One region of the Lacrimispora cavernae genome, then DNA from elsewhere that is predicted to be linked to it. Evidence: predicted binding sites of a transcription regulator. Region 1 holds the regulator's gene; the other holds the start of a gene.

Region 1 (14,804 bases):
CTGAGCCTGGGCCTGCTCATAAACTTTTGCAAATAAAGCCTGAGCACTGTTCATCAGTTTTTCTTTGCCGGCCTTGATGTCTTCGATCTGAGCATCAGTCATCTCATCAATAGGAGCTCTGCCTATGGCCTCTTTCAATGCATTTAAGTCCGCTTCCACAGATGCCTTATCGTTTGCATCGATCTTATCTCCTACTTCCTGCAGAGCTTTCTCTGTCTGGAATACCATGGAGTCTGCATCGTTTCTTGCGTCAATGCCTTCCTTGCGCTTCTTATCCTGAGCCTCGTATTCAGCCGCTTCCTTAACTGCCTTATCAATATCAGAATCAGACATGTTGGAGCCGGAAGTAATGGTAATATGCTGTTCCTTGCCTGTTCCCAAATCCTTAGCGGAAACATTTACGATACCGTTGGCATCGATATCAAAGGTAACCTCGATCTGAGGAACGCCTCTTCTTGCAGGAGGAATTCCATCCAGACGGAACTGGCCTAAGGTCTTGTTATCTCTTGCAAACTGTCTTTCACCCTGTACCACGTGGATGTCAACCGCTGTCTGGTTGTCAGCCGCTGTGGAGAAGATCTGGCTCTTCTTTGTGGGGATAGTCGTATTTCTTTCAATTAATCTGGTAGCAACGCCGCCCATGGTCTCAATGGATAAGGAAAGGGGAGTTACGTCCAGAAGCAGGATATCGCCTGCACCTGCATCACCTGCAAGCTTTCCGCCCTGGATGCTGGCGCCGATGGCAACACATTCATCCGGGTTCAGGGATTTAGAAGGCTCCTTGCCTGTCAGCTGTTTTACTTTTTCCTGTGCAGCCAGCATACGGGTAGATCCGCCTACTAACAATACTTTTCCTAACTCAGCAGCAGTAATGCCGGCATCCTTTAATGCATTCTGTACCGGGATCGCAGTGCGCTCGATCAGATCTGCTGTCAGCTCATCAAACTTTGCTCTGGTCAGATTCATATCCAGATGCTTTGGACCTTCAGAGGTAGCAGTGATAAACGGAAGGTTGATGTTGGTTGTGGTAGCGGAGGATAATTCCTTCTTTGCCTTTTCAGCAGCTTCTCTTAATCTCTGCATTGCCATCTTGTCGCCGGATAAATCAACGCCTTCTGCCTTCTTGAATTCATCTACCATCCACTGAGTCACGCGGTTATCGAAATCATCACCGCCCAGACGGGTATCGCCGTTGGTGGAAAGAACTTCGATGACGCCGTCGCCGATTTCAATGATGGAAACATCAAAAGTACCGCCGCCTAAGTCATATACCATGATCTTCTGCTCTTTTTCATTATCAAGTCCATAAGCCAGAGCTGCTGCTGTCGGCTCGTTGATAATACGCTTTACGTCAAGGCCTGCAATCTTACCGGCATCCTTGGTTGCCTGACGCTGTGCGTCGTTAAAATATGCCGGTACGGTAATAACCGCTTCGGTTACTTTTTCTCCTAAATAAGCCTCTGCATCTGCCTTTAATTTCTGAAGAATCATGGCAGAAATTTCCTGAGGGCTGTAATTCTTTCCGTCAATAGCCACCTTGTAGTCCGTGCCTATATGTCTTTTGATGGAAGAGATGGTGCGGTCAGAGTTTGTTACTGCCTGACGCTTTGCAGGCTCACCTACAAGCCTCTCTCCGTTTTTAGTAAATGCAACAACGGATGGTGTGGTTCTTACGCCTTCGCTGTTGGGAATTACAACTGGTTTACCGCCTTCCATAACGGCTACACAGCTATTTGTTGTACCTAAGTCAATACCAATGATCTTGCCCATAGTTTTTTCCTCCTATTTAATAAACAAAAATAAATGATTACCAATTTTATGTTTCCTGATGCCATATAACTAATTAGCCACCTGCACCATGGAATGCCTTACCACGGTGTCGCGGTAGGTATAACCCTTCTGGAGCTCCTGGGAGATTATATTCTCACCCAGTGATTCATCTTCAATATGCATTACCGCATTATGGAAATCAGGATCAAACGGCTTTCCTACTGCTTCAATCGGTTTTACACCGGCCTCTTCCAGGGTTTTCATAAGCTGTTTGTATATCATTTCCATTCCATCAGCAAAAGGAGCTTTTTTTTCCTCCTCTGAAATGGCTGCAAGGCCTCTTTCAAAATTATCAACTACCGGAAGGATGCGCTCAACAATATCCTTTGCTCCGATTTCAAACATGGCTGATTTTTCTTTTTCTGTTCTCTTGCGGTAATTATCAAATTCAGCCATGGACCGCTGCAGGCGGTCTGTCAGTTCCTCTATTTTTTCATCCCTTGGGTCTTTTTTCTCTTTCTTTTTTCCGAAAAGGCCCTTTTTCCCGGATTCTTCTTTGGAATCCTCTGCAGCCGTTTCTTCCTCCGGAACATTTTCCTGGGTTCCATTATCCCCGCAGGCTTCTGCGCCTTCTATTTCTTTTTCAGCGGAAACGGCATCCTCTGTATAAACAGTTTCGTCTGCCAGATTCTCATCTGTTTTCACATCTTCCATGCTCAATGCTCTACCCTTTACCTTTCATCTTTTTTCAAAATGGTATCCAGCTGCGTCATGAGATTGCGCAATGTGCTGAGTACCTTTTCATAATCCATCCGTTTCGGACCAATGATTCCAATGGTACCTCTTAAGCCTTCCCCCAGTTCATAGTTGGCGGTTACAATGCTGCAGTCCTTCATTGTCTTAACAGGAGCCTCATCGCCAATATATACCTGGATTCCGGATCCGCTCTCCGAACTGTTCACATCATCGATCAACCCCTGTAAAAGATCCTTCTGTTCCAGCGTACCGATAAGCTTACTGGCCCTTTCACCATCGCTTAACTCCGGATACTTGAAAATGTTCGTAGCACCGCTGGTATAAATCTGAAGGTCTTCATCATCCCCCCGGATGGCTGCGGCCACCTCGGTGAGAACCCGGTCCACCACATCACAGTGGGACCCTGCCTGAACTTTCATCCTGCTGATCACTTCAAGATTGATCTCCTCTATGGTCAGCCCGTTAAGGGCATTGTTAAGAAGAATGTTAAGATTCAGAAGTCCTTCGTCATCTAATTCCGTATGAATGGGTATCATGGTGTTCTTAATAATATTGCCTTCCACCACAATTACCAAAAGAAGCTTTTCATCATCAACCTTGGAAAGCTGAATGAACTTCAGTTTGTTCCGGTGGTACTGGGGTGCGCTGATCATTGCCGCGTAATTGGTGTTCTGTGCAAGAAGCTTTGCCATCTGCTTTAATAAGAGCTCTACCCTATCCACCCGCTTTAACATCATATCTTTGATTTCAGTGACTTCCTCTTCTTTTTCCTGCATGATCTGGTCCACATAAAAGCGGTAACCCCTGTCAGAAGGAATCCTTCCAGCGGAGGTATGGGGCTGAACAATATATCCCAGCTCCTCCAGATCAGACATCTCATTTCGGATGGTAGCAGAGCTTAAGTGCAAATCCGTATACTTTGATATGGTACGGGAACCTACCGGCTCTCCGGTCTCCAGATAAGTTTTGATGATGGCTTTTAATATAGTTACTTTTCGCTCATCCAACTGATCCCTGTCACTCAAACTGCCCCACTTCCTTTCTGAGTCTTTTTTTGTTAGCACTCAACGTTTGGGAGTGCTAACATCTTCTTTTCATAATATATTCTTTTTTTCTACTTTTGTCAATACATTCCTGTAAAATTTTTTGGTGAAGTTTTTGTGACCTGCTTGTACATTTTTCCTCAATTATCTATTAAATATTACAAAGCTATTGACATTTTTTTCTTGACATTTAACACTTTTGTAATATAATGGTAAATAAGACACCATAACAACACGATTAAGAGGCCGGTTAAAAGAAAAACTTCTTACAACCTTAAGCTTGTGAACAGCGTGCCCCGCTTTGCCGGGCGCCAGCTGGATATGCAAGCATATCCCCTTGATCCATTTGGAGGTAAATTATGAATAGTTTTTCAGGGAAAAAGAGTATCACAGGATTCCTGACACTTCTTTGTATCCTGCTGTTGTCTACAACTGCACTTGCAGCTGAGACTACGGGAAAAGACCAAACTGTGAATCAAGTACAGTCCGAAAGCGCTGGAACGGATCACCAAACCATACAAACCGAAACGGAAAGCCAGACGGCATCAGCCAGTACCGAGACGGTTTCTGGGGAAATCGGACCTGGCATTAAGAAAAAAGCGACCGAGCCGGAAAAACCGGAAGAGCCGGCAAAGCCGGTTTATGAAAAAGGAGAATCCCTGGGGCTCTTCTCCGCCACTGCATACTGTCCGAACAGCGAAAACTCCGGCAAACAGTGCCGGACCTATTCCGGAACAATTCCGCAGCCGCAGCATACCATATCCGCGGATATCACGATCCTTCCTCTTGGAACAAAGGTCATGATTGACGGCATCGTCTATACCGTTGAGGACATCGGAAGCAGCGTGAAAGGAAACAAAGTAGATATTTTCTTCGCAACCCGTACAGAAGCATTGAATTTTGGAAGACAAACAAAAGAATTATTTGCAGTCATTGAACGGTAGGAAATGCCATATGACACCGCAGAACAGCGAATCACTTCACTGTTCTGCGGCTTTTTTTTCGTCTTAACCTTGACAAATTTGGAAAAATGTGTAAAATGATTACTTGTACCTCATTTATTACAATTCTGTTACATATAATTATAAATATATTTAAAATATGTTACAGTTTGTAAGAAAGAAAGGAAGTATTTGTAATATGCAAAGAACAAAACGAATTCACTGGTTCTTAGGAACCTTACTAATGATGGCATTTTTCCTAATAAGTGCATGGAATACCCTGGCAGCCCAGACAGCAGGTATTATTGACAATGCAGACGAAAGCAGTGTCAGAGGCTGGGCCATTAACAACTCTGATCCCAGCTCTGCGGCAGAAGTAAAGATTGTCATTACCAATCAGTCAAACGGGCAGATCGTGGCAGAGCTTACCACTGCTGCCTCCAAGTACCGGGAGGATCTGGTATTCAACGGAACCGGAAATTATGGTTTTGAAATACCGGTCTCCTGGAATTCCTATGGAGACGGCACTTACCTGGTAGAGGCCTATACAGCCGGCCAGAAGCTCTCCGGTACCAGAGTTCATGGAGTCGGCGCTGCCGCTGCCGCCAGCCTTCAAAACAGCAGCTCTAATCTCCGTTCCCTGGGCGCATTTAAAACCACTGCCTACTGTCCCTGCCGGAAGTGCTCCGGAGGCTGGGGAGGACGTACCAGCACAGGAACCATTGCAACCGCAAACCATACCATTTCTGTTGATCCAAGGGTCATTCCCTATGGCAGCCGCATCATGATAAACGGAGTCATCTATACGGCAGAGGATTGCGGAGGCGGGGTCAAGGGAAACCACATTGATATTTTCTTCAACACCCATGGAGAAACCCGCGCCTATGGCTCCAGAAGTGTGGAAGTATATCTCGTTCAATAGCACTGTATCCCGGAAAGAAAGGGGTAAACGGCACTCTAATCGTTAAACACAGCGTCTTTTTCTGTGTCTTACCATTAGGATACCGTTTACCCCTTTCCTTTCAGCATACGGCTCCGGCTTATGCCAGGAACCGGCTCATGACATAGTTACTGATGTCGATCCCCCTGTACGTCAGGCGGTAATATCCGTTTTTAAACTCCATAAGGCCTTCTTCTTCCATCGCATCCAGCACCATACCATAAACATTCCTGATGTTGTGGCCAAAGCTGCTGACAAATCCCTGGGCCGAGACACCTTTCGTCAGACGCAGTCCCAGAAACATGTACTCTTCCATCTTCTCCTCTATTGTCAGCTGTTCAAACTCCTGCCTAAGCACTTTCTGAAATTCTTCCTCCTGATCCAGGCGGGCGCTGCAATACTCATTGAAAACAGGAGTGTTGTGAAAACGGCATCCATTCATATAGGAAGCAGACCCCAGACCTAAGCCCAGATACTCCACTCCTGTCCAATAGCCGATGTTATGCCTGCACTCGTAGCCCTTTTTGGAGTAATTGGATATCTCATACCGTTCATACCCCTGGTCAGCCAGAAATCCCCTGGTCAGGTAATACATTTCACGCTCTGTATCCTCATCCGGCAAATCCGGCAGGGACTTAAGACAACAGGCTTCTTCCGGTGTCAGGGATTTGCTTTCCATCTTACTATCTTCCTTATACCGGTCATAATAAGGAGTTCCATGCTCCACGATCAGGCTATAAGCAGAGATATGCTCCGGCTTCAGCATGGTCACCTTTTTTAAGGTATTCTTCCATGATTCCAATGTCTGCCCGGGAATTGCTGAGATCAAATCCACATTCACATTGTCAAATCCTGCCATACGGACTCTCTGATAGCTTTTCAGGAATTCATCATAAGTATGAATTCTGCCCAGATAGCGCAGCTCTTTGTCATCCGCAGACTGAAGTCCCATGCTGATCCGGTTCACTCCTGCTTCTCTGTAGCAGAAAAGGGACTCAGCCGTAACCGTACCAGGGTTTACCTCCATGGTGATCTCTGCATCAGCCAGGATATCAAATCCCTCCTTAAGAGAATGGAGAACCGCTGTCATGTCCTCTACACTTAATATAGAAGGAGTGCCTCCCCCTATGAATACGCTGATCACCTGGTATTCTTTGACTTTGGCACTCTGGCATTTAATCTCTTCTATTAACCTTTTTGTATATTCCCGCTTCATCTGCTGGTTTCCGGGAAATGAGAGGAAATCGCAGTAAGCGCATTTACGCGCACAAAACGGGACATGCACATAAATCTCAAGACTTTTTTTATTCATCATCTAATTTCAGTACGCTCATAAATGCCTTCTGTGGTATCTCTACGTTACCAACCTGGCGCATACGTTTTTTACCTTCTTTCTGCTTTTCAAGAAGTTTTTTCTTACGGGAAATATCACCGCCATAACATTTGGCAAGAACGTCCTTTCTCATGGCCTTCACTGTCTCACGGGCAATGATCTTGCCGCCGATAGCCGCCTGGATGGGGATTTCAAAAAGCTGTCTGGGAATCTCATCCTTTAGCTTTTCGCACATCCTGCGGCCTCTGTCATAGGCAGATAATGCGTGGACAATAAAGGAAAGGGCATCCACTTCTTCCTTGTTCACCAGGATGTCCAGCTTTACAAGCTCAGATCTCTGGTAGCCCTTTAATTCATAATCAAAGGACGCATATCCCTTGGAACGGGATTTTAAAGCATCAAAGAAATCATAAATGATCTCGTTTAAAGGAAGCTCATATTTTAAGAGTGCCCTGGTAGCTTCCATGTATTCCATGCCCAGATACACGCCTCTCCGTTCCTGGCAAAGGGTCATGATGGCGCCTACAAATTCCGTGGTCACCATGATCTCAGCGCTGACAATTGGCTCTTCCATATATTCGATTTCCGTTGGGTCGGGCAGGTTGGAAGGGTTTGTCAGCTCCAGCTTCTCGCCGTTCTTTTTATAAACACGGTAAACAACGCCGGGTGCCGTTGTCACCAGATCCAGATTATATTCCCGCTCCAGACGCTCCTGAATGACCTCCAGATGAAGGAGACCTAAAAATCCGCATCGGAAACCAAAGCCAAGGGCAAGAGAAGTCTCCGGCTCAAAGAACAGGGAAGCATCGTTAAGCTGAAGCTTTTCCAACGCATCCCGCAGATCGTTATAGCGGGCTCCATCCGCAGGATACAGGCCGCAGTAAACCATGGAGGTCACCTTCTTATAGCCTGGAAGCGGATTCTTGCAGGGCCGGTCCGCATTGGTAATGGTATCACCTACTGCAGTTTCCTTTACATTCTTTATGCTGGCTGTCAGATATCCTACCATACCGGCGCTTAATGCTTCACAGGGGAGGAACTGGCCTGCGCCGAAATAGCCTACTTCCACCACCTCTTCTATGGCTCCGGTGGCCATCATGCGTACCCTGTCGCCCTTTTTCACTGTTCCCTCCTTTACACGGAAGAAAACGATGACACCTTTATAGGAGTCATAAAGGGAGTCAAAAATCAGGGCCTGGAGGGGAGCATCCGGATCTCCCTTTGGAGCCGGGATCTTTTCAACAATGGCATCCAGGACTGCTTCCACATTTTCTCCTGTCTTTGCGGAAATCCTGGGAGCATCCTGGGCTTCAATCCCAATGACATCTTCGATCTCCTCCACCACGCGCTCCGGTTCTGCGCTTGGAAGATCGATTTTATTTAAAACCGGAAATACGTCAAGATCGTGGTCCAGAGCCATATAAACATTAGCCAGTGTCTGTGCCTCGATTCCCTGGGAAGCATCCACCACCAGGATTGCTCCGTCACAGGCAGCAAGGCTTCTGGAAACCTCATAGTTAAAATCCACATGACCCGGGGTGTCAATCATGTTAAAAATGTATTCTTCGCCATTCCCGGCCTTGTAAATGGTCCGGACTGCCTGGGCCTTAATGGTAATTCCCCGTTCCCGCTCCAAATCCATATTATCAAGGACCTGGGACTGCATTTCCCTGCTGGTGAGCAAACCTGTCTTCTCTATAATCCTGTCTGCAAGGGTTGATTTTCCATGATCAATATGAGCGATAATACAAAAATTGCGTATCTTGTTCTGCTGGGCAGCTGCCATATATTTAATTCCTCTTTTCTGATGTTTCTGGTGTTTTTCCGGCCAGCCCCCATCCCAAGGGCATAATCCGCCAGATTACTATGATATCTTTAAAAATATACCATTAAAATAGAAGATTGTCCACCTTGATAGCGTTGTTTTTCCTCGCTAATCTGTTGGAAAAACAACGGCAATGCTTGTTTTGCTGTCCTTGCTAAAAATAACGGTATCATTTTAGTATCTCAAAAGCCGCTTAGTTTGATCCCTCGTTATTATAAAGGAGGATAACTCTTAATGATCTGCTTATAAACTAATCCTTGACTAAACTAAGCCTTGAAATAATATGCGCAGTGTGATATATTAAAAGCACAAAAGGAATAACCGCCACACAAGGTGGAAGCTCCCAGAAAACAGTACAATGTCCTAACGGACACCGCCTATCCTGTTCGCAGCAGGGTAGGCTATTTTTTTAACTTATCTATGTAAGTCAGCAAGGCCAGGATAAAGGTTGCAAATAATAGCACATCTGCAAATGAAAACATATCCGGCACCACCTCCCCTCTCGTTATGGCATAAAGGCATAAAAGCGGGAAGGTTCCACCCTGTATTCGGTTACTCCTGATAGCATATTACCATTTTTTTAATTTCCCTGCAACACCATATCCAAAATTTCAGACAGAGGTTCCATGGCGTTTAATGCTTCCTGGTATGTATTGGTCTGGGCACCTACTTCGATCAGGGCAGATCTTGCCCTTAAATGCTGGTTATACCGAAGGCCTTTTATGTATATTTTCCGGGTCAGATTGGGAAAATAGGCCGCCGCATCAAGCTGCATCTGAAAGCTGAAAGCAAGATTCTGGTCTCTATAAGGATTGGGAAGATATTCAATAGTCCCTTTTGGCGTCTGGCTGACTCCATTAAAAAACATAATGGGGGCTGTTGGTTTCCCATTGACCTGGTTTACCATATGGAGATTCTCGTTTACCCCATCCCGGTGGACATCCAGTATCACCTCAATAGAGGGGTTCTTCTGAAGGATTCCTGTAATTCCATCCAGAGCATAAGTATATGCTTTGTTTCTGTCCAGCTTACCGTTTTGCAGATCATAGACCGAGGTATCATGGATCACATTGTAGCCCTTTGCAGTCAAAAGCTCCGTAAGATAATTTCCGATTCCAACTACGGTGGCACCGGGATTATCCGGCCCGTGATCTGCAAATTCCTCCTGGGAATGGGTGTGGTAAATGAGAATCTGAGGTTTATCGTTTGCTCCCTCCAGGGTAAAATCCTCGGAAAGGAACTTATCTGACTTCATTAAATCCCTGCCTGCCGTTGTGGAGGTATGGACGCTGTAAAAATGCTTTATGAGGAAGTCATAATCTGCCAGCTGCTCCTTGCGGTATAGGGTCCCTGCTATCGGCCATATGGTGCTGGTTGCACAGGTCATGGCAGGGTCTTTATCCGCCGGTCCCCCATGGCCGGTCTCTGGTGCCTGATTTTGTTCCGGTCCCTGGCTGTCTGCCCTATCTCCCCCGGCAGGCGGTTGCTCTGCCGGCTGTGCCTTATGGGTTCCCGCATTGATGCTTCCATCCTCACCGCTTTCCTCACCGCCGTCATATAAAAGAAAGCTATGTTCCTCATAAAATCTTCCGCTTTCCAGATATCCTTCATAAGCCGGATCCGCTTCCCCGTAGTCTGTTGACCCTTTGCCGCTGCTGCCGGCATACCGGTAAAGAGGGGACTGGCTGAAAAGGAAATCACAGAGAGCATTTATCATGGATCTTTCATGGGTGCCGGACTGGTTGCCCTTCTGGTCCTTTTCTTCCCATGTTGCGGCCGGATACTGGTGCCTCCAGATATAGGAAGCCCCAAGACCCGCCCCTTCTTTTGCCCAATTTTCCGCTTTATGAAAGTCCGCCTTTTTTCCGGCTTCCGAAACCTCTTTTATACTGAGAAGAACGGCCAGTACCAGGCTTACTGTAAGCATCATTTTTTTTATATACCAGTTAATTCCCTTGTTTCTCCGCCTCATAACCGCCTTCCCACATAGATTATTCATAATATCCTATGCAGAATGCCTGTCATTTACTACGAATCTTCCTGTCCCAAAAATGCCAGATGGATTCCTTCGGAGATGGTGAAACTAAGTTCCTTTACTGTTTCATCAATATCCGGAGGCGTCACATACATTGGCCCGAATTCCGGCTCCAGCAATTCCCGGATCAGATCATACTGCTCATCCGAGTTCAGCTTTCCGATAAAGTCCCCCATTCCCTTTGTTTCCATGCTTTCTGAAAGAGCGCCTATCATGGCGGAAACCGTATCATGGACAATGGCTGCCGCTCCTACAACAGTAGGGACTCCGATGGCCATGACCGGCACGCCCAGGCTGTCAAACGTAAGGCTGTGCCTGTGATTTCCCACTCCGGAGCCTGGGTGGATCCCTGTATTCGTAAGCTGTATGGTGGTTCCAAGCCGCTTTACGCTTCTGGCTGCCAGCGCATCAATGGCAATGATGATATCCGGCTTTGTTTCTTTTATAATCCCTTTTAAAATCTCGGCGCTTTCCATTCCTGTCTGGGCCATGACTCCAGGAACAATCCCACTGATTATAGGCATGGTCCTTCCCTTCCAGAAATCATCTCCGTACTGGATTTTTAAATGCCTTGTTACCTGCAGATTTTTAAGGACCCTGGGTCCAAGGGAATCCGGTGTTACGGAGTCATTGCCAAGCCCGGCCACCAGCACATGAAAATCCGGTTTCCGGTAATTTTTCCCGGAAAGGAGGCGTTCGATCTGGTTTGCCAGTTCCTCTGAAACCTCTCTGTGATAATCTTCGTCTTTCATGGAAAGTTCATCGGCCTCCAGGGTAATATAGGTCCCAATGGGTTTTCCCATGGCTTTTGAACCTTTCTCGTCAAGAATTTTTACCTCGGTCATTTTTATATGGCTGTCTGCCCGATGCCACTCCCGCAGGGACACTCCCGATATTTCGCCGCCGTCACCCGGGAAACTCTCTCTTTCTTCTACCGCAAGGTCTGTACGCACTGTAAATGTGTTTTCCATTTTTTCCACCTTTCCTCTTTACTGCCCATGCTTTTTGTGCATAAAGGTATGCCTGTATGGCTTTTCTCTTTATTGCCCATGCTATTTGCGCATAAAGGTATGCCTGCATAGCTTTCCAGCATTTCTTAGGTATTTTCTGCAAAAATGCGGGAATTATGTATTGACATATGCGTTGAAATTCGTTAGAATACAAAGGTATGTTTACATTGAACTGTCCGTGTCCAGGCTTTGATGCAAAACAAAGAATAATCATATATCATTTTATTGGAGGTGTACCGATTGGCTAACATTAAATCTGCAAAAAAGAGAATTTTAGTAAATGAAACAAAGGCTGCAAGAAACAAAGCGATCAGATCCAAAGTGAAAACATCTATCAAGAAGGTAGAGGCTGCTATCGTTGCCGGTGACAAGGCTGCTGCACAGGCAAGTTTAACAAACGCTATCTCAGAGATCGACAAGGCTACTACTAAGGGCGTATATCATAAGAATACTGCTTCCAGAAAAGTATCCAGAATCTCTAAAGCTGTAAACACAATGGCTTAATTCATAGAACAGACTTTTATCCCATTCAGAATAACCCACTGAATGGGATTTTTTATATGGTTTTAAGGCTTTTGCAAAATAGTTTCATTCAGAATCATTTTGCAAAAGCCTTTTTATTTTACAGTGAAATAAAGTTATTGATAGATCACCAGCGCTTCATAAGGTTTCAGCTCTCCGCTTTTTCTCTCCTCTGTTTCATAATTGCTGATCAAAACGGTTCCTGATTGAAATTCCTCAGGAATGCTGTAATTTACCGTCCGGCCGCAGAAGCTGCATACCACCAGAAGCTTCCGGCCTTTAAAGGTCCTCACGTAAGCATAAATAGACGGGTCATCGGGAAGCAGCAGTTCATAACTGCCGCAAACAATAATCTCATATTCATGGCGCAAAGCAATCAGTTTTTTGTAAAAGTGGAATACAGAAGTCTTTCGGTCCATCTGCTCTTTGGCATTGATCCTTTCATAATTGGGATTTACCATGATCCACGGGGAGACTTCCGAAAATCCGGCATTGGGGCTTGTATCCCACTGCATGGGTGTTCTCGCATTGTCCCGGCTCTTGTACCTTAAGTACTTCATCATTTCCTCTTTTGTGAAAATTCCTTTTTCTGTCAGCTCATAGTAGGCATTTATGCTGTCTAAATCCCGAAAATCATGAATCGATTCAAAAGGAACATTGGTCATGCCCAGTTCCTCTCCCTGATACACATAAGGAGTTCCCTGCATCATGTGGAGGCAGGTAGCAAGCATCTTGGCTGAACGTTCCCTGTATTCCTCACAGTCATTTCCAAAACGGGAAACAACTCTTGGCTGGTCATGATTATTCCAGAACAAGCTGTTCCAGGCAATTCCCTCAAGTCCTTTCTGCCATTTTGTCATAATAGCCTTAAGGTCAGGAAGATGCATCTTCTTATCCGTCCATTTGTTGTCGGGATCCCCGTCCACATCCATATGCTCAAACTGGAATACCATGTTAAGCTCACTTCCGTCAGAGGAGGCGTACCTGGCTGCTTCCTCAAGAGTCACACCGGAGCACTCTCCTACGGTCATGATATCGTAGCCGGATAAAACCTCCCGGTTCATTTCCTGAAGATATTCGTGAACCCTTGGACCATTGGCTGAAACATTAAAGCTGGCATACCCATTGATCATGGCCGGACCGTCAGGAAGTCCTTCCTGTTTGGAGATCAGGCTGATCACATCCATGCGGAATCCGTCGATGCCCTTATCCAGCCACCATTTCATCATATCGTATACCTCTGCCCGGACTTTCTCATTATCCCAGTTTAAGTCAGGCTGCTTTTCGGAAAAAAGGTGAAGGAAATACTGATCTGTTTCCTCATCATATTTCCATGCAGGTCCGGAAAAGCAGGAACCCCAGTTATTGGGCTCTTTTCCGTCTTTTCCATCCCTCCAGATGTAATAATCCCGGTAGGGATTGTCCTTTGACTTTCTGCTTTCCATAAACCAGGAATGCTCATCTGAGGTATGGTTTACCACAAGATCCATAACCAGTTTGATTCCCCGTTTATGCAGCTCTTTCAAGAGTCTCTCAAACTCCTCCATGGTTCCAAATTCCTTCATGATTTTACGGTAATCACGAATGTCGTAGCCATTGTCGTCGTTTGGGGAATCGTATACTGGGGATAACCAGACCACATCGATGCCCAGTTCCTTTAAATAGTCCAGCTTGCTGATGATTCCCCCTATATCACCGATCCCATCCCCATTGCTGTCACAGAAGCTTCTGGGGTAAATTTGATATACCACGGATTCTTTCCACCAATTTTTCATAGTCTTTTCCTTTCTAAATTCAATAAATAATCAGGCCGCAGAATAAGAAACACAGCCTTATCCAACGATTTCCAACAACTGGCTGAAGGCTGACAGCTTATAATCTGCTAAGATAGATTTTACCGCATCTCCCACTGCTGCACAATCCATTCCGCCAGATTTTGCAGCCTTAAGCCCTGCCTCGGCATCTTCTACTACAAGACAGCTTTCTGCCTCACAGCTTAGCATGGAGGCTGCCTTTTGAAATACTTCCGGATGGGGCTTTGAATGGGTGATTGTATTTCCATCAGAGACTGCGTCAAAAAAATGTTCCAATCCCAGCTGTTTCAAGATCAGCCCTGCATTCTTGCTGGAAGAGCCGATTGCCAGCTTTATCCCACGCTTTCTAAGTTCTATTAACGTATTCTTTGTTTCCGAAGACAAATCGGAGGTGGTCATGCCTTCCAGCAGCTTTTTATACCCCTCATTTTTTTTCGTAAGATACATTTCCTTATCTTCCTCTTTCATCACCTTATCATACCGTTCCAGTATGATATCAAAGCTTTCCTTCCGGCTGACTCCCCGCAGACGGTTATTGATGACTTCATCAAAATAAATCCCCAGCTCATCTGCCACCTCTTTCCATGCAAGATAGTGGTAATGATCGGTATGACAGATCACTCCATCCAAATCAAAAATAACCGCTTCATAGATTTTCTTTTCCACATACACAGATGCTTCCGGTTCCACCCTTCTCTTTCTTCCAAATACCATAAGCGACACCGGGCTGCTTCCGCTGTTTGCGATTGTGACGCCTTTCTTTTCCACTGTAACCGTCAGCTTCCGGCCCTTCCATACCAGGGGAAAACGAAGCT
Region 2 (14,804 bases), 760 kb from region 1:
TACCGGAAATCCTGGAAATACCGGAGGAAACCCTTGACAGCTACCGGAAATACACGCCGGAGCTTAAACGTTATGACAGGACCTTTGAGATTATTTTAAAGAAGAAGGCCCATACGTTATCAGCCCCTATGGAAGCCCTGCTGGCAAAATCCATGGAAGCCACATCCGCCCCTTCCGAGATCTTTAATATGTTTAACAATGCGGATGTAAAATTTCCTGAAATAATGGATGAAAAAAATCAGCCGGTCAGGATAACCCATGGAAATTATGTTGCCCTTATGGAAAAACAGGACAGAAGGGTGAGAAAGTCCGCGTTTGAGGCTTTGTACAGCGTCTATGGCCAGTTTAACAATACCCTGGCTGCTACTTTTTCTTCCAATGTGAAGCAGGCGGCCTTTTACGCCAAGGCAAGAAATTATTCCTCTGCCAGAGCCCATTCTCTTGGGGAGAATGAGATTCCGGAGGAAGTGTATGATAATCTTATAAAAGCGGTTCATGAGGGGCTGCCAAACCTTCATGGATATGTATCCATCAGAAAGAAGGCTCTTGGGGTAGATGAACTGCATATGTATGACCTTTATGTACCAATGGTTTCAAGGGAAGAACGTAAAATCACCTTTGAGGAAGCCAAGGTCATGGTGCTGGAGGGCCTTAAGCCCCTGGGAGAGGAATACTTGTCTCTTTTAAGAGAAGGCTTCAGCAACCGGTGGATTGATGTGTATGAAAATGAAGGAAAGCGGAGCGGCGCTTATTCCTGGGGAGTTTACGGAAGCCATCCCTATGTGCTCTTAAACTTTAATGGAACTCTTGACAGCGTATTTACTCTGGCCCATGAGATGGGGCATGCCCTCCATAGCTGGTTTTCCGATAAAAACCAGACCTATGTTGACGCAGGATATAAGATTTTTGTGGCGGAGGTAGCTTCTACCTGCAATGAAGCGCTGCTTATCCGTCATCTATTGGAAACCACGTCAGATAAAAAGGAACGGGCTTACCTTGTGAATCATTTTATGGACAGTTTCCGTGGGACGCTTTTCCGGCAGGCAATGTTTGCGGAGTTTGAAGCAGAGACTCATCGTCTGGCAGGGGAAGGAGAGGTGCTCACTGGGTCGGTCCTTTGTAAAATATATCACAGGCTGAATGAGGAGTATTTTGGCCCGGACATGGTGGTTGATCAGGAAATCGATTACGAATGGTCCAGAATCCCGCATTTTTATACACCGTTTTACGTATACCAGTATGCCACAGGGTTTTCGGCTGCCATCGCCATCAGCAGCAGGATTCTTGAGGGGGATGAGAATGCGCTCAAGGGATATTATGAATTTTTAAGCGGCGGAAATTCCATGACTCCCATAGGCTTATTAAAGCTGTGCGGCGTTGACATGGGGACGGCTGAACCGGTAAAGGACGCACTCCAGGTATTTGCCGGGCTTTTGGAAGAAATGAGCCGGCTTATTTAAGTCCGGTTGCCGGATAGAGGAGAGGGGAGCAGGTATGAATCTGTATCAGATGATATTTAAAAGAAGATCGATCAGAAAATTTAAGAAAGAAGAAGTCCCGGAACAGCTGTTAAAGGACATTCTTTATTTTGGGGAAAATATACCAAGGCTGTACGGGGATATTCAGATTAAGCTGGGAATAAGTGAAAATATGGAAGAGCATTTGCCTGTTAAGGGACTGTGGAAGGTGGAGGCTCCTTATTATCTGGTGTTTTACTCCGAGGAGAAGGAGGGATATCTGGCAAACGCAGGATATGTGCTGGAGCATGTTCTTTTATATATGACAGGAAAAGGGCTTGGTACCTGTTATCTGGGGAACACCAAGGTTCCGGAGTCCGCTCCGCCAGGGTTAAAGCAGGTAATCGTAGTTGCCTTTGGATATCCCAAAACCCTGCTTTACCGTGATCCTGCAACGGCGAAACGGCTTCCTTTAAAGGAATTATGCGTGTTTAAGGAAGAAGCAGGAGAATCCTTAAAGAATATATTAAAGGCTGTCCGCCTTGCTCCGTCGGCCATGAATACCCAGCCCTGGCGTTTTATTGTTTATCGTGATAAAATCTATGTATTTTCCTGCAGGGAATTCCTGCCGTCATCTTCTTTTGTGTCCATGCGGGGAATCTGCATGGGGATCATGCTTGCTCATTTGACTATTGCTGCAGAAGAAATGTGGATGAATGTTAAGCTGGAAGCAGAGGAAACCATGGAGAAAAAGTCTTATAAAAGTGGGGCATATGTAACTACGGCATTTTTGAAAGAGTATAAAGGCTGATAAGATCGATCTGCTGGTACAGAAAGAAAGGGAAGACCCTGAAAATGGGGGTCTTCCCTTTTTATTTATTCCGTATTTTTCAAGGTATTTTACTCAATGGTAATATAGTGATTTTCCTCGATCTGCTTAGGAGTTTCTTTTGGAACAACCAGCTTCAGGATGCCGTTTTCAAAGGATGCCCTGACATCTTCCTGTTTCAGGCCGGAACCCACATAAAAGCTTCTTTTTACAGCACCGCTGTAACGCTCTCTGCGGATAAAGTTTTTCTGATTTTTTACTTCATTTTCGGAAACAGTTTCCGCGTAAATAGTCAGATATCCTTCTTTTAATTCGGCTCGCACTTCTTCTTTTTTATAGCCAGGAAGCTCGATTTCAATGACATAGTCGTTTCCCTTGTCTTCAATGTCGGTTTTCATCAGGGACTGCCTGTCATGATATGCATCCGTAAAAAATGGATCATTGAAAAATTCATCAAATAAGTTATTTCTTTTGGTTAATAACATAAAAGATTCCTCCTTTTTGGTAATATATTTGTCACCGGCTACCCGGTGCATTTCTATTTGTTATACATGTAATATAACACACGTTATCAGCACTGTCAAGAGGTGAGTGCTAATTAGTTTGTAAAAATTCTGTGAAGTCCTGAATTTACGGTTTCACATAAACAAGTGTTGACTTTTACAAACAAATTAATCTGTCATTGAATGTATTGGCCGGAAATGGTAGAATATCCATGTTTGTTAAAAAGAAAGTTGAGGAATATTATTCATGAAACGGGAAATCGATTGGAAAGAGATCTCAGATGGAAAATTATACGGCTTAAACGATATGGTAAAGGCTGATTGCGGCGATTGCAAGGGCTGTTTTGCCTGCTGTCAGGGGATGGGGCAGTCGGTTATCCTGGATCCCCTTGACTGTTTCCGGCTGACGGAAAATCTCCGTTGTACCCTGGAGGCACTGCTTGCAGATAAGCTGGAACTAAATGTGGTGGATGGAATCGTACTGCCTAACTTAAAAATGGGAGGAAAAGAGGAAAGGTGCGGTTTTTTAAACCAGGAAGGGCGATGCGGGATTCATAGCTTCCGCCCTGGAATCTGCCGTCTGTTCCCATTGGGGCGGATCTATGATGAACAGGGGTTTCAATATTTTCTCCAGGTGCATGAGTGCAGAAGGGAAAACAGGGCAAAGGTCAAGGTGCGTAAATGGATTGATACCCCTGATGCAAAGCGGTATGAGAAATACGTGTCAGACTGGCATTTCTTTTTAAAACGGCTGGAAAGGAAAATGGAAGAAGATGGGGATCAGGCGTTGGCAAATAAGATCAGCATGTATGTTTTAAAGCAGTTTTATCTTACGCCCTATGACAGGGACCAGGATTTTTTCGATCAGTTTGGCAAAAGGCTTGAAGCCAGTTCTTTCTTATGATAGAATTGGTAAGAATAGAGAAAAATAAGGGCGAAGAGATCCAAGGAGGAAGCTATGATCAGGCAGTTAATAAACAAAATTCAAAAAACAAAGGCCCCAATCTGTGTAGGTTTGGACCCCATGTTAAACTATATACCAGAGCATGTTACAAAGAAGGCATTTGAAGAATTCGGTGAAACCTTAGAAGGTGCTGCGGAAGCTATTTGGCAGTTCAATAAAGAAATTATTGATCATGTATATGATCTGATTCCATCCGTTAAGCCTCAGATTGCCATGTACGAACAGTTTGGCATCGAAGGCCTGAAAGCGTATACAAAGACTGTGAACTATTGCCAGGAAAAGGGGCTTTTCGTCATTGGAGATGCTAAGAGAGGAGATATTGGTTCCACATCAGCCGCTTATGCTACTGCGCACATCGGTAAGGTGAAGATTGGAAACCAAAGCTTTTCTGCTTTCGGTACAGATTTCCTTACGGTCAATCCATATTTGGGGACCGATGGCGTGAAGCCCTTTGTGGATGTATGCAGGGAAGAAGACAAGGGCCTTTTCGTTCTTGTGAAAACCTCCAATCCTTCCAGCGGTGAATTCCAGGATCAGCTGATTGACGGAAGGCCGCTGTATGAACTGGTTGCAGAAAAGGTCGTGGAATGGGGAGCAGAATGCATGGATGGCACTTACAGCAATGTGGGAGCTGTTGTGGGGGCCACCTACCCGGAGATGAGCAGGATTCTCCGCAGGCTGATGCCAAACACCTATTTCCTGGTGCCAGGATACGGCGCCCAGGGAGGAACGGCAGAGGATTTAAAGCCCTGCTTTAACGAGGACGGCCTGGGAGCTATTGTAAATTCCTCCAGGGGAATTATTGCAGCCTATAAATCTGAAAGCTACGCCCGGTTTGGCGGAGAGCATTTCGGTGAAGCCTCCAGACAGGCGGTTATTGATATGGTTTCCGATATCAACAGGGTATTATAGGGGGATCGCATGGCAAAGGTAAAGGAAATTGCAGTGGTTGCCAGCCAGACACGGCTCGGAGATGATGTATACAGCATGTGGATTAAGACAGAGGAAATCGCTGCCCAGGCAGAACCGGGACAGTTTGTTGACCTATATACAAAGGATGGGGCAAAGCTTTTGCCCCGCCCCATCAGTATTTGTGAGACTGATAAGAAGAAGGGGCTTTTACGGCTGGTGTACCGGGTTGTGGGGGAAGGAACGGAAGAGTTCTCCCATTACAGGGAAGGTGATTCCGTTGAGGTCATGGGACCTCTTGGCAATGGATTTCCCCTTGAAGCCGGCGGAAAAGGGAAAAAGGCATTTTTGATCGGCGGCGGAATTGGAATTCCTCCCATGCTGGAGCTGGCAAAGCATTTGCCCTGCGAGAAACAGGTGGTGCTTGGATACCGGGATGCCCTGTTTTTAAATGAAGAATTTCACCCATATGGAGATACTTATATTGCCACAGAGGACGGAAGCACCGGAACTAAGGGTAATGTTTTAGATGCCATCCGGGAAAACGGCTTAAAGGGCGATGTGATTTTTGCCTGCGGTCCTACTCCCATGCTAAAGGCTCTTAAGGCCTATGCCTTTGAAAATGAAATGGAATGTTATCTTTCCCTGGAGGAAAAGATGGCCTGCGGCATTGGAGCCTGTCTTGCCTGCGTATGCAAAAGCAAGTCAGTGGACGAGCATTCCATGGTTCACAATAAGCGTATCTGCAAGGATGGTCCGGTATTTAAGGCTGAGGAGGTAGAATTTTAGATGAATACGAAAGTAAATCTGGCCGGAGTGGAGCTTAAGAATCCGGTTATGACTGCTTCCGGCACCTTTGGTTCCGGTGAGGAATACAGCGAGATGATTGATTTAAATCATTTGGGCGCGGTGGTTACAAAAGGTGTGGCTAATGTGCCGTGGCCCGGTAACCCGACACCCAGAATCGCGGAAACCTACGGAGGCATGATCAATGCCATCGGCCTTCAGAATCCTGGAATGGAAGTTTTTATTAAGAGAGATATTCCGTTTTTAAAGAAGTATGATACGAAAATCATTGTCAATGTGTGCGGAAAGACCACAGAAGATTATATTGAAGTTGTGGAGCGGCTGGCAGATGAGCCGGTGGATATGCTGGAGATCAACATTTCCTGCCCCAATGTAAAAGAGGGAGGAATCGCCTTTGGGCAGGATCCCAAAGCGGTTGAAGCCATAACAAGGGAAGTTAAAAGGTATGCAAAGCAGCCGGTCATCATGAAGCTGAGCCCCAACGTGACGGATATTGGGGTAATGGCAAAGGCGGCTGAGGCCGGAGGCGCAGATGTGCTCTCCCTCATTAACACCTTGACCGGTATGAAAATCGATATTAACCGCCGCACCTTTGCTGTCGCCAATAAAACGGGAGGATTGTCAGGCCCTGCTATTAAGCCCATTGCAGTGCGCATGGTATATCAGGCTGCCAATGCGGTGAAGCTTCCTATAATCGGCATGGGCGGAATCATGAATGCTGAGGATGCCATGGAATTTATTCTTGCAGGGGCTACGGCTGTTTCCGTGGGAACAGCCAATTTCCGGAATCCTTATGCTGCGGAAGAGGTAGTTAAGGGCATAGAGGATTATATGAAGAAATATCATGTAGAGGATATCAGGGAACTGATTGGAGCTGTACGGTAAGAGGCACTATTTTGGATAGAGAGGATAAAAAAATGGAACAGTATAAGCAGGAATTTATTGAATTTATGGTAGACAGCAATGTCCTTAAATTTGGCGACTTCACACTGAAAAGTGGAAGAAAGTCCCCATTTTTTATGAATGCAGGTTCCTATGTGACAGGAGCGCAGCTAAAAAAACTGGGAGAATACTATGCAAAGGCCATCCACGATAATTTTGGGGATGATTTTGATGTTCTGTTTGGGCCGGCTTATAAGGGTATCCCCTTAAGCGTAGCAACTGCCATCGCTTTTCATGAGCTGTACGGAAAGGAAATCAAGTACTGTTCAAACAGAAAAGAGGAGAAGGATCATGGCGGTGATGCAGGTATCCTCCTCGGAAGCCCCATAAAGGATGGAGACCGGGTGGTGATTATAGAGGATGTAACGACCTCCGGAAAATCCATTGAAGAGACTTTCCCCATTATCAAGGCCCAGGGAGATGTGGAGATTTTAGGCCTTATGGTTTCCTTAAACCGCATGGAAAAGGGAAAAGGGGACAAGGGAGCTTTGGATGAAATCCAGGAGAAGTATGGATTTAAAGCAGCAGCCATCGTTTCCATGGCAGAAGTCATTGAATATCTGCATAACAGGGAGTATAATGGAAAAGTTATTATTGATGATGGTATAAAAGAGGCCATTGACGCTTATTACGAAATCTATGGCGTAAAATAATCCCTTTCAGGGACACCTTTATGCCCGAAACGCGTGGGCGGGAATAAGGAAATACCCTGCGGGTATCCCTTTATGCCCAAGAAGCATGGGCAGGAATAAGGAAACACCCTGCGGGTATACCTTAATGTCCAAGAAGCATGGGCTGAAAGAGGAAAGGAGAGCTTGGTATGGAGAGAGTTTATAAAACTATGAGAAATATAGGCGCTTTAAGTATTGGTGTTGGAATTGTAATGACCGTTATAGGAATTGCCGCCGGGACCATATCAATTATAAATGGAGCGTTTTTGCTGAAGAGAAAATCTGAAATTACATTTTAACTGATATTATAGGAGAGGATGCTGGTGGAAAGGTGTGGCTTATAAGCAGCCTCTCTCTTTTTGGCGCGAGTAATGAGCGGAATGAATATGCTTGCATATTCATTGGGCGAATACCGCGGCAGCTAAGGAAAACCTGTTTTCCATAGCACCGCATATAGATGGAGCTGTTATGATTAGAAATGCGACAAAACGGCAGAAGATGGGTTGGGTAATCTTTATAGTTTACCTGATCTTTTTGGCATACTTTTTATTTTTTTCCGATTATTTCGGCAGGGGGAGCCGGGTCCAGCAGGAATATGCATACAACTTAACCCCGTTTAAGGAAATACGGCGTTTTATTATATACCGCCATGTGGTCGGCCTGGAATCCTTTCTGCTGAATATTGTGGGAAATATTGTTGGCTTTATGCCCTGCGGCTTCTTTCTTCCGGTCATCAGCCGCAGGAGCCGCCACTGGTTTAATACAATGCTTTTAAGCTTTCTGTTCAGCTTAAGCATTGAAACCACCCAGCTTATTTTCAAGGTGGGATGCTTTGATGTAGATGACATGTTATTGAATACACTGGGAGGTATCCTTGGATACATCCTGTATAAAATCATTCAGCATACAAGAGTGAGAATGAGGAGGAAAAGGCGTGCAAAAGCAGAAAAGAGTGTCCTACATTAGAAAGCCCTTTGCAAAAAGAAGCTTTCTGTCCCTGGGACTTGCGATCGGGGCACTTATACTTGGAATCATTGGAATCGTCAGCTCCGTAATGGCTGAAGGGCAGGCGCAGCTTAATGTGGCAGCTGTCTGCTTCTGCAGCCTGTTGATTTCACTTTTTTCACTGGTTTATGGTGTTCTTTCTTTCTTTGAAAAGGAAAAAAAATACATACTGTCTAAAATAGGAATGGGGATCAGTCTGGGCCTTATCATTCTTTGGACAGTGCTTATCATTATAGGAATAAAGGGGTAAAGATTATGGATTATCAAGTATTGTTCAAACAGGAAAATGAGGATATTAAGGAGCGCTTTGAGCTGTCAATGGAGCGGATCGGGCAGATGGCAACGGAACAAACGGTGCCGGAACCTTACCGTGATTATTTTGCCAGGACAGCGTCCTTCATCACCATGATGGGGGAATATCTCCGGTTTACTCAGTCCGGGGACCAGAAAAAGGCTTCTGTGGAGGCTTTAAGGGAATGGAACCAGAAGCTTTATCAGGATATTTTACCCGGCCATTATGAGGAGAGCTATGCGAACCCGGCATATGCGGTATCAAAGCTGGGAGAGGGCTATGGCCAGCTTCTTTCGTATCTGTATAAGGAGATCCGCGGGGATATTGTTTTTGTCCATGAGTGGAGACTTACGGATCTTACCATTTTAAATGAAACGCTGATTGAAATTTACAACATATTTGAGGAGGAAATCCCTGAGGTTTCCAAAATTAAGGAAGTAATCTACTGGTTTGTCAGCGATTATACGGATCATACGGTTACCTTCCGGGTCAGGGAAGGGCTTGATCCGACGCTTTCCTTTGCAGCGGATATCATCCGGGAGAATGACTTAGGGGATCTTCGGTATTTATATTATTTTGGCGAATATATTTCCGATTCAGAATTAAAAACCGCAGAATTCTTAAATTCCCTGCCAGAGGAAAGGGTACGCCTTATGGCGGATACCTATACCGAAGGATACCGCAAAGGATTTGAGGTAATGGGAAGGGATTTAAAGAAAAAGGGAGCAGTACAGATCCGTTATGAGCTGGGCTTTGAGCGCATGGTGAAATATGCCATGGAGAACTTCGAAAAGCTTGGTCTTAAGGTGATCCTTTGCCGTGCGGCTGTCTGGACAGTCAATACCAATGCCGGCCGGAAGTCCGGTTACTACAGTACATCTCCTAACAGACAGTATGATTACGATCATCGTTACGACGATGCACTTTATCTGAATAAAGCCTTTAAAGACCGGAAGGCGGCAGTTTTAAAGGTGGCTTATGAAACCTACAAGGAACAGGCGGCAGCCTTTGCCGGGCCTGCAGTGCTTGAAACCTTTGGAAAAGAAGGCTTTGATCCGGTGAATAAGCCGGAAGCCAACCGTCTGGATGCCAAACAGGAAAAGCTTTCAGCGGAAATGTCCAATGAAACCTCAAGAATTCTCAATCAATACGTACCAGGAGATGAGACCAGCTTCACCATCATTGCTTTTCCGGTACCGGAAATCGGGGAGGATTTTGAAAAGATATTTGAAGAGACCATTGCAATCAACACCCTTGATTATGAGAAATATAAGGCAATCCAGCAGGCGGTTATCGATGTTCTGGATGAGGCAGATTATGTGGAGGTAACGGGAAAAGGAAATAACAGGACCCGCCTTAAAGTGGCCCTTCGTCCGCTGACAGACAAGAATAAGGAAACAAAGTTTGAAAACTGTGTGGCTGATGTGAACATTCCTCTTGGAGAAGTGTTTACGTCCCCAAGGCTTGCGGGAACGGAAGGAACTTTGGCAGTCAGTTCGGTGTATATTACGGATTTCCAGTTTAAAGATCTTGTTATGACCTTTGAAAATGGTATGATAAAGGACTATTCCTGCAGCAATTTTGAGGATCCGTCGGAAGGAAAGGCCCTTGTGAAACAGGTGATCTTAAAGAACCACGATACCCTTCCCATGGGAGAGTTTGCCATAGGTACCAATACCACGGCTTATGCTATGGCCCGTAAGTTCGGAATTATCGATAAACTGCCAATCCTCATTGTGGAAAAGATGGGACCCCATTTTGCAGTGGGCGACACCTGTTACAGCTGGGCGGAGGAAAGCCCTGTTTACAATCCCAATGGCAAGGAGATCATTGCCAGGGATAATGAAGTTTCCATTCTCAGAAAAGAAGATGTATCTAAGGCGTATTTCAGCTGTCATACGGATATAACTATACCTTATGCGGAGTTGGATAAGATAGAGGCTGTCACGGTTTCCGGAGAAAGGGTTTTAATTATTGATGACGGCAGATTTGTATTAGAGGGCACGGAGGAATTAAATATTCCCTTAGCAGGACTTTAATTGCAAAAAATAATTAAAAAAACGAGAAATATCCAAAAATTTAACAAATTATATTAAAATGCTTATAAAAAAGCAAGACTTGCCGATAAGATATATATGGATTTAGTAGTTATACAAAAATAGGATAGATAAAGTGATTGGAGGACAAAGGTGAAGAATTTAAAGATTGGTAATAGAATTGGACTTGCTTTTGGGGCTATCCTTGTGCTGTTTTTAATAGTTTCCACAATTTCCATGGTAAGCTTAAGGCAAAACAACGGTAAATTTGTAGATTTCTTTAACAACGGACACCAGATCGATATGCAGACTCTTGAGATGAGACGTGATATTCAGTCCGCGGCTAAAAATGTAGGATATGCAACCATGAGCCTGGACTTACAGACTACCGGTGAATATATTGATGCTGCAGAGGCGGACCTTGAAGAATTCCGTAACAAGATACAGTTTTTAAGGGAAAACTATCAGGGAGACCAATCCATGGTGGACAGCATCGAGAATACCTTAAATGAGGCTCAGCCTTTTAAGGATCAGGTGTTTAAACTGGCAAGGGAAAATAAGACCAGACAGGCAGCAGATATATTCTTTGAATCATTAGATCCTTATTTCACCAAGGTTCAGGATGATCTGGTGAAAATCAGTGACGATGCCAGTAAAGGAGCCAATGACAATTATATAAACGCTCAGAAGGCGGCAGGAATAACCCAGATAGCAGTGGTCGCTTTGCAGTTCCTTGCTGTATTAGCTACATTGGGCTTTTCGATTTTCACGACCAAGAGCATCGTGGCGCCTATTAAAGAAATCGAGAAGGCGGCAGTGGAAATGTCAAAGGGAAGCCTTCATATCCAGTTAAACTACCAGTCAAAGGATGAGCTGGGAGTTCTGGCTGACAGCATGCGGACCACCATTTCCAATATTGGAAACATGATTGACGATATCAGCAACTTGCTGACATCATTGGCAATGGGTGATTTTCGGATTGAATCCCAGCATCAGGAACAGTATGTTCAGGATTATGAGCCGATTCTTATGGCCATGTGCGGAATCAGAAATAATTTAAGCGAAGCCCTTTTCCGCATTAACCAGTCAGCGGATCTGGTAGCCAATGGTTCGGAACAGGTATCCTCCGGCGCCCAGGCATTGTCCCAGGGAGCTACGGAGCAGGCTTCTTCCATTCAGGAGCTTGCAGCTGCCATAAGTGATATATCAAACCAGATAAACGTCAATGCCCAGAATGCAAAAGAGGCACGTTCCACATCAGAGGAATCAACCAGGAATGTGGCAAAGAGCAGTGAAAAAATGTCAGAAATGAACCAGGCCATGATGGAGATCAGTGATAAGTCCAATGAAATTGGAAAGATCATAAAGGCCATTGAGGATATTGCATTCCAGACGAATATCCTGGCGCTTAATGCGGCCGTTGAAGCCGCCCGTGCAGGAGAAGCCGGAAAAGGCTTTGCAGTTGTGGCGGATGAAGTGCGTAACCTTGCAAGCAAGTCCGGAGAAGCAGCAAAGAACACCACGCTGCTTATTGAGGAAAGCATGCACGCCGTGGATAATGGAACCAGAATTACTGCTGAGACAGCGAAGGCTATGCAGGCGGTTGTGGAAGGAAGCAGACGCATTAATACGATTATTGAAGAGATTGCATTGGCTTCTGACAAGCAGGCGGTGGCAGTTGATCAGGTTGCACAGGGAATTGATCAGATATCCTGCGTAGTTCAGACTAATTCGGCTACAGCGGAGCAAAGTGCTGCGGCAAGCGAAGAACTGTCAGGTCAGGCCCAGATCATGAAGGGACTTGTTGAGGGCTTTGACCTTTATGAGGGTGGCAAGAAGGAAGAGACGGAATCCAGGTCCATGGAATCCCCATCGGAAACGCCGGTTTATGCAGAAGACCAGGAGGTCCCGGCTCTTACCATTGATCCAATTTATTTTGAGGAGCCATCCTCATTTGGAGGCGGAAAGTATTAACCATACATAGTCAGGCGGGAGGCCGGAGAGAGTAAGATATCTTTCCGGTTCTCCCGCTTTTTTGTATCCCTCATGGGGGTGTGGCCAAATTTTTAAGAAAACCATTGACGAAGCAGAAAAAAACTTGTATTATAATTAATAAGTAAAAGTTAATTAATAAGCGATAATTATTAATTAAACTAATAAAATGTATTACTGCAAATAATGAATCTTCACATCAAACAAAAAAAGGAGAATTTACTATGGCAAATGTATCGATTGTTATGGGAAGTGATTCTGATATGCCTGTTATGGCTCAGGCAGCAGATGTTTTGAAAAAACTGGGAGTGGAGTTTGAGATGACGGTGATCTCCGCCCACAGGGAACCGGATATATTTTTTGAATATGCCAAAACGGGGGAAGCAAGAGGCATAAAGGTCATCATTGCCGGTGCAGGCAAGGCAGCCCATCTTCCTGGAATGTGCGCGGCTCTGTTCCCAATGCCCGTAATCGGCATTCCTATGAAGACTTCGGACCTTGGCGGAGTGGATTCTCTTTATTCTATCGTACAGATGCCTTCCGGAGTTCCGGTTGCAACCGTTGCTATAGGCGGAGGAACCAATGCAGGAATCCTTGCAGCCAGGATTTTAGCAGTCAATGACGGGGAGCTTTTAGGAAGGCTGAAGGAATACTCGGAAAACTTAAAAAATGAGGTAGCAGAAAAAGCGGAGAAACTGGATCAGATCGGCTATCAGGAATATTTATCCCAGATGAAGAAGTGAGAAAATCGGAGGCGAGGAGAAAAATGGATTATAAGAATGCAGGAGTTGACATTGAGGCCGGGTATAAGTCGGTTGAATTAATGAAAAAGCATGTGCAGGAAACCATGAGACCCGAGGTTCTTGGAGGAATCGGGGGATTTTCAGGAGCATTTTCCATGTCAGCTTTTAAAAACATGGAAAAGCCGACGCTGGTATCAGGAACCGATGGGGTGGGCACAAAGCTGAAGCTTGCATTTTTAATGGACAGGCACGATACCGTTGGAATCGACTGTGTGGCAATGTGTGTCAATGATATTGCCTGCGCAGGCGGAGAACCTTTGTTTTTTCTGGATTATATTGCCTGCGGCAGGAATTACCCGGAAAAGATCGCGGAGATCGTCAAAGGGGTTGCAAACGGCTGCAAGCAGGCCAATGCTGCTTTGATCGGCGGTGAAACAGCGGAGATGCCGGGGTTTTATCCTGAGGACGAATACGATCTTGCCGGTTTTGCAGTTGGCGTGGTGGATGAGAAGAATCTTATTACCGGGGCTGATGTGGCAGAGGGAGATGTTCTCATAGGAATTGCCTCTTCCGGCATTCACAGCAATGGCTTCTCACTGGTGCGCAAAGTCTTTGACATGACAAAAGAAAGCCTGGATACCTATTATGAGGAGCTGGGTAAGACTCTTGGCGAAGCGCTGATCACTCCTACCAAAATTTATGTAAATACACTAAAAAGCGTAAAAGACAGCGGGGCAGTGATCAAAGCCTGCAGCCATATCACCGGAGGCGGTTTTTATGAAAATATCCCCCGTATGCTTCCCGAGGGCATTCGGGCGGTGGTCGAAAAGAACAGCTATCAGGTGCCTGCCATTTTTGGCCTGCTGGCGGATAAGGGCGGTATTGAAGAAGAAATCATGTACAATACCTATAACATGGGAATCGGAATGATTTTAGCAGTGAAGCCGGCAGATGTGGATAAGGCTATGGAAGCGATTCATAAGGCGGGAGAGGTTCCCTATGTAATCGGTCATACGGAAAGAGGAGAGAAGGGCGTGACTTTATGCTGAAAATCGGTATATTGGTTTCCGGCGGGGGAACCAATCTTCAGGCAGTTTTGGACGCCATAGACTGTGGAAGGATCACAAATGCAGAGGTAAAGGTGGTCATCAGCAATAACCGGAACGCTTATGCCCTGGAAAGAGCCAGAAACCATGGAATTGAGGCTTTCTGCGTTTCTCCCGGGGATTTTCAGGAAAGAGAAGAGTTTTATGAAGCGCTTCTTTCGAAGATAGACCAGTACTGCCTTGATCTGATCGTTCTGGCCGGATATCTGGTTGCTGTTCCGGCAACCATGATACAAAAGTACAGAAACCGGATCATTAACGTTCACCCGTCCCTTATCCCGTCTTTTTGCGGAAAAGGGTATTATGGGCTTAAGGTTCATGAGGCTGCCCTGGCACGGGGAGTGCAGGTTACGGGAGCCACGGTCCACTATGTAGATGAGGGGATGGATACGGGACCAATTCTTTTGCAGAAGGCAGTAGAGGTCCGGGAAGGAGATACGCCGGAGATTTTACAGCGGCGTGTCATGGAAGAGGCGGAATGGCAGATCCTTCCCAAAGCCATACAGCTGATTGCAAACGGACAGGAGGAATCGTAATGAAGATTTTGG

What was found. The regulator HrcA, encoded in region 1, represses chaperone genes, less so after heat shock. The targets are predictions, from matches to a motif close to TGTTAGCACTCNNNNNNNNNGAGTGCTAACA.
Region 2: the regulator HrcA is predicted to act here: its motif matches at 2,856-2,886, upstream of ABFV83_RS09395 (Hsp20/alpha crystallin family protein).

Annotation. Positions count from the first base shown of each region.
Region 1 covers NZ_CP157940.1:2,720,940-2,735,743, forward strand. The annotation lists gene dnaK (molecular chaperone DnaK) at 1-1,770, opposite strand, end outside; gene grpE (nucleotide exchange factor GrpE) at 1,840-2,484, opposite strand; gene hrcA (heat-inducible transcriptional repressor HrcA) at 2,502-3,551, opposite strand; gene ABFV83_RS12870 (3D domain-containing protein) at 3,929-4,513, shown strand; gene ABFV83_RS12875 (3D domain-containing protein) at 4,710-5,432, shown strand; gene hemW (radical SAM family heme chaperone HemW) at 5,551-6,765, opposite strand; gene lepA (translation elongation factor 4) at 6,755-8,569, opposite strand; gene ABFV83_RS12890 (stage II sporulation protein P) at 9,189-10,580, opposite strand; gene gpr (GPR endopeptidase) at 10,637-11,614, opposite strand; gene rpsT (30S ribosomal protein S20) at 11,894-12,157, shown strand; gene ABFV83_RS12905 (alpha-glucosidase) at 12,292-13,950, opposite strand; gene pgmB (beta-phosphoglucomutase) at 14,008-14,804, opposite strand, start outside.
Region 2 covers NZ_CP157940.1:1,964,057-1,978,860, reverse strand. The annotation lists gene pepF (oligoendopeptidase F) at 1-1,460, shown strand, start outside; gene ABFV83_RS09400 (nitroreductase family protein) at 1,495-2,268, shown strand; gene ABFV83_RS09395 (Hsp20/alpha crystallin family protein) at 2,358-2,771, opposite strand; gene ABFV83_RS09390 (YkgJ family cysteine cluster protein) at 3,037-3,693, shown strand; gene pyrF (orotidine-5'-phosphate decarboxylase) at 3,748-4,665, shown strand; gene ABFV83_RS09380 (dihydroorotate dehydrogenase electron transfer subunit) at 4,675-5,451, shown strand; gene ABFV83_RS09375 (dihydroorotate dehydrogenase) at 5,452-6,354, shown strand; gene pyrE (orotate phosphoribosyltransferase) at 6,387-7,064, shown strand; gene ABFV83_RS09365 (hypothetical protein) at 7,232-7,381, shown strand; gene ABFV83_RS09360 (VanZ family protein) at 7,551-8,048, shown strand; gene ABFV83_RS09355 (calcium:proton exchanger) at 8,017-8,337, shown strand; gene ABFV83_RS09350 (aminopeptidase) at 8,343-10,418, shown strand; gene ABFV83_RS09345 (methyl-accepting chemotaxis protein) at 10,569-12,389, shown strand; gene purE (5-(carboxyamino)imidazole ribonucleotide mutase) at 12,632-13,150, shown strand; gene purM (phosphoribosylformylglycinamidine cyclo-ligase) at 13,174-14,199, shown strand; gene purN (phosphoribosylglycinamide formyltransferase) at 14,193-14,792, shown strand; gene purD (phosphoribosylamine--glycine ligase) at 14,792-14,804, shown strand, end outside.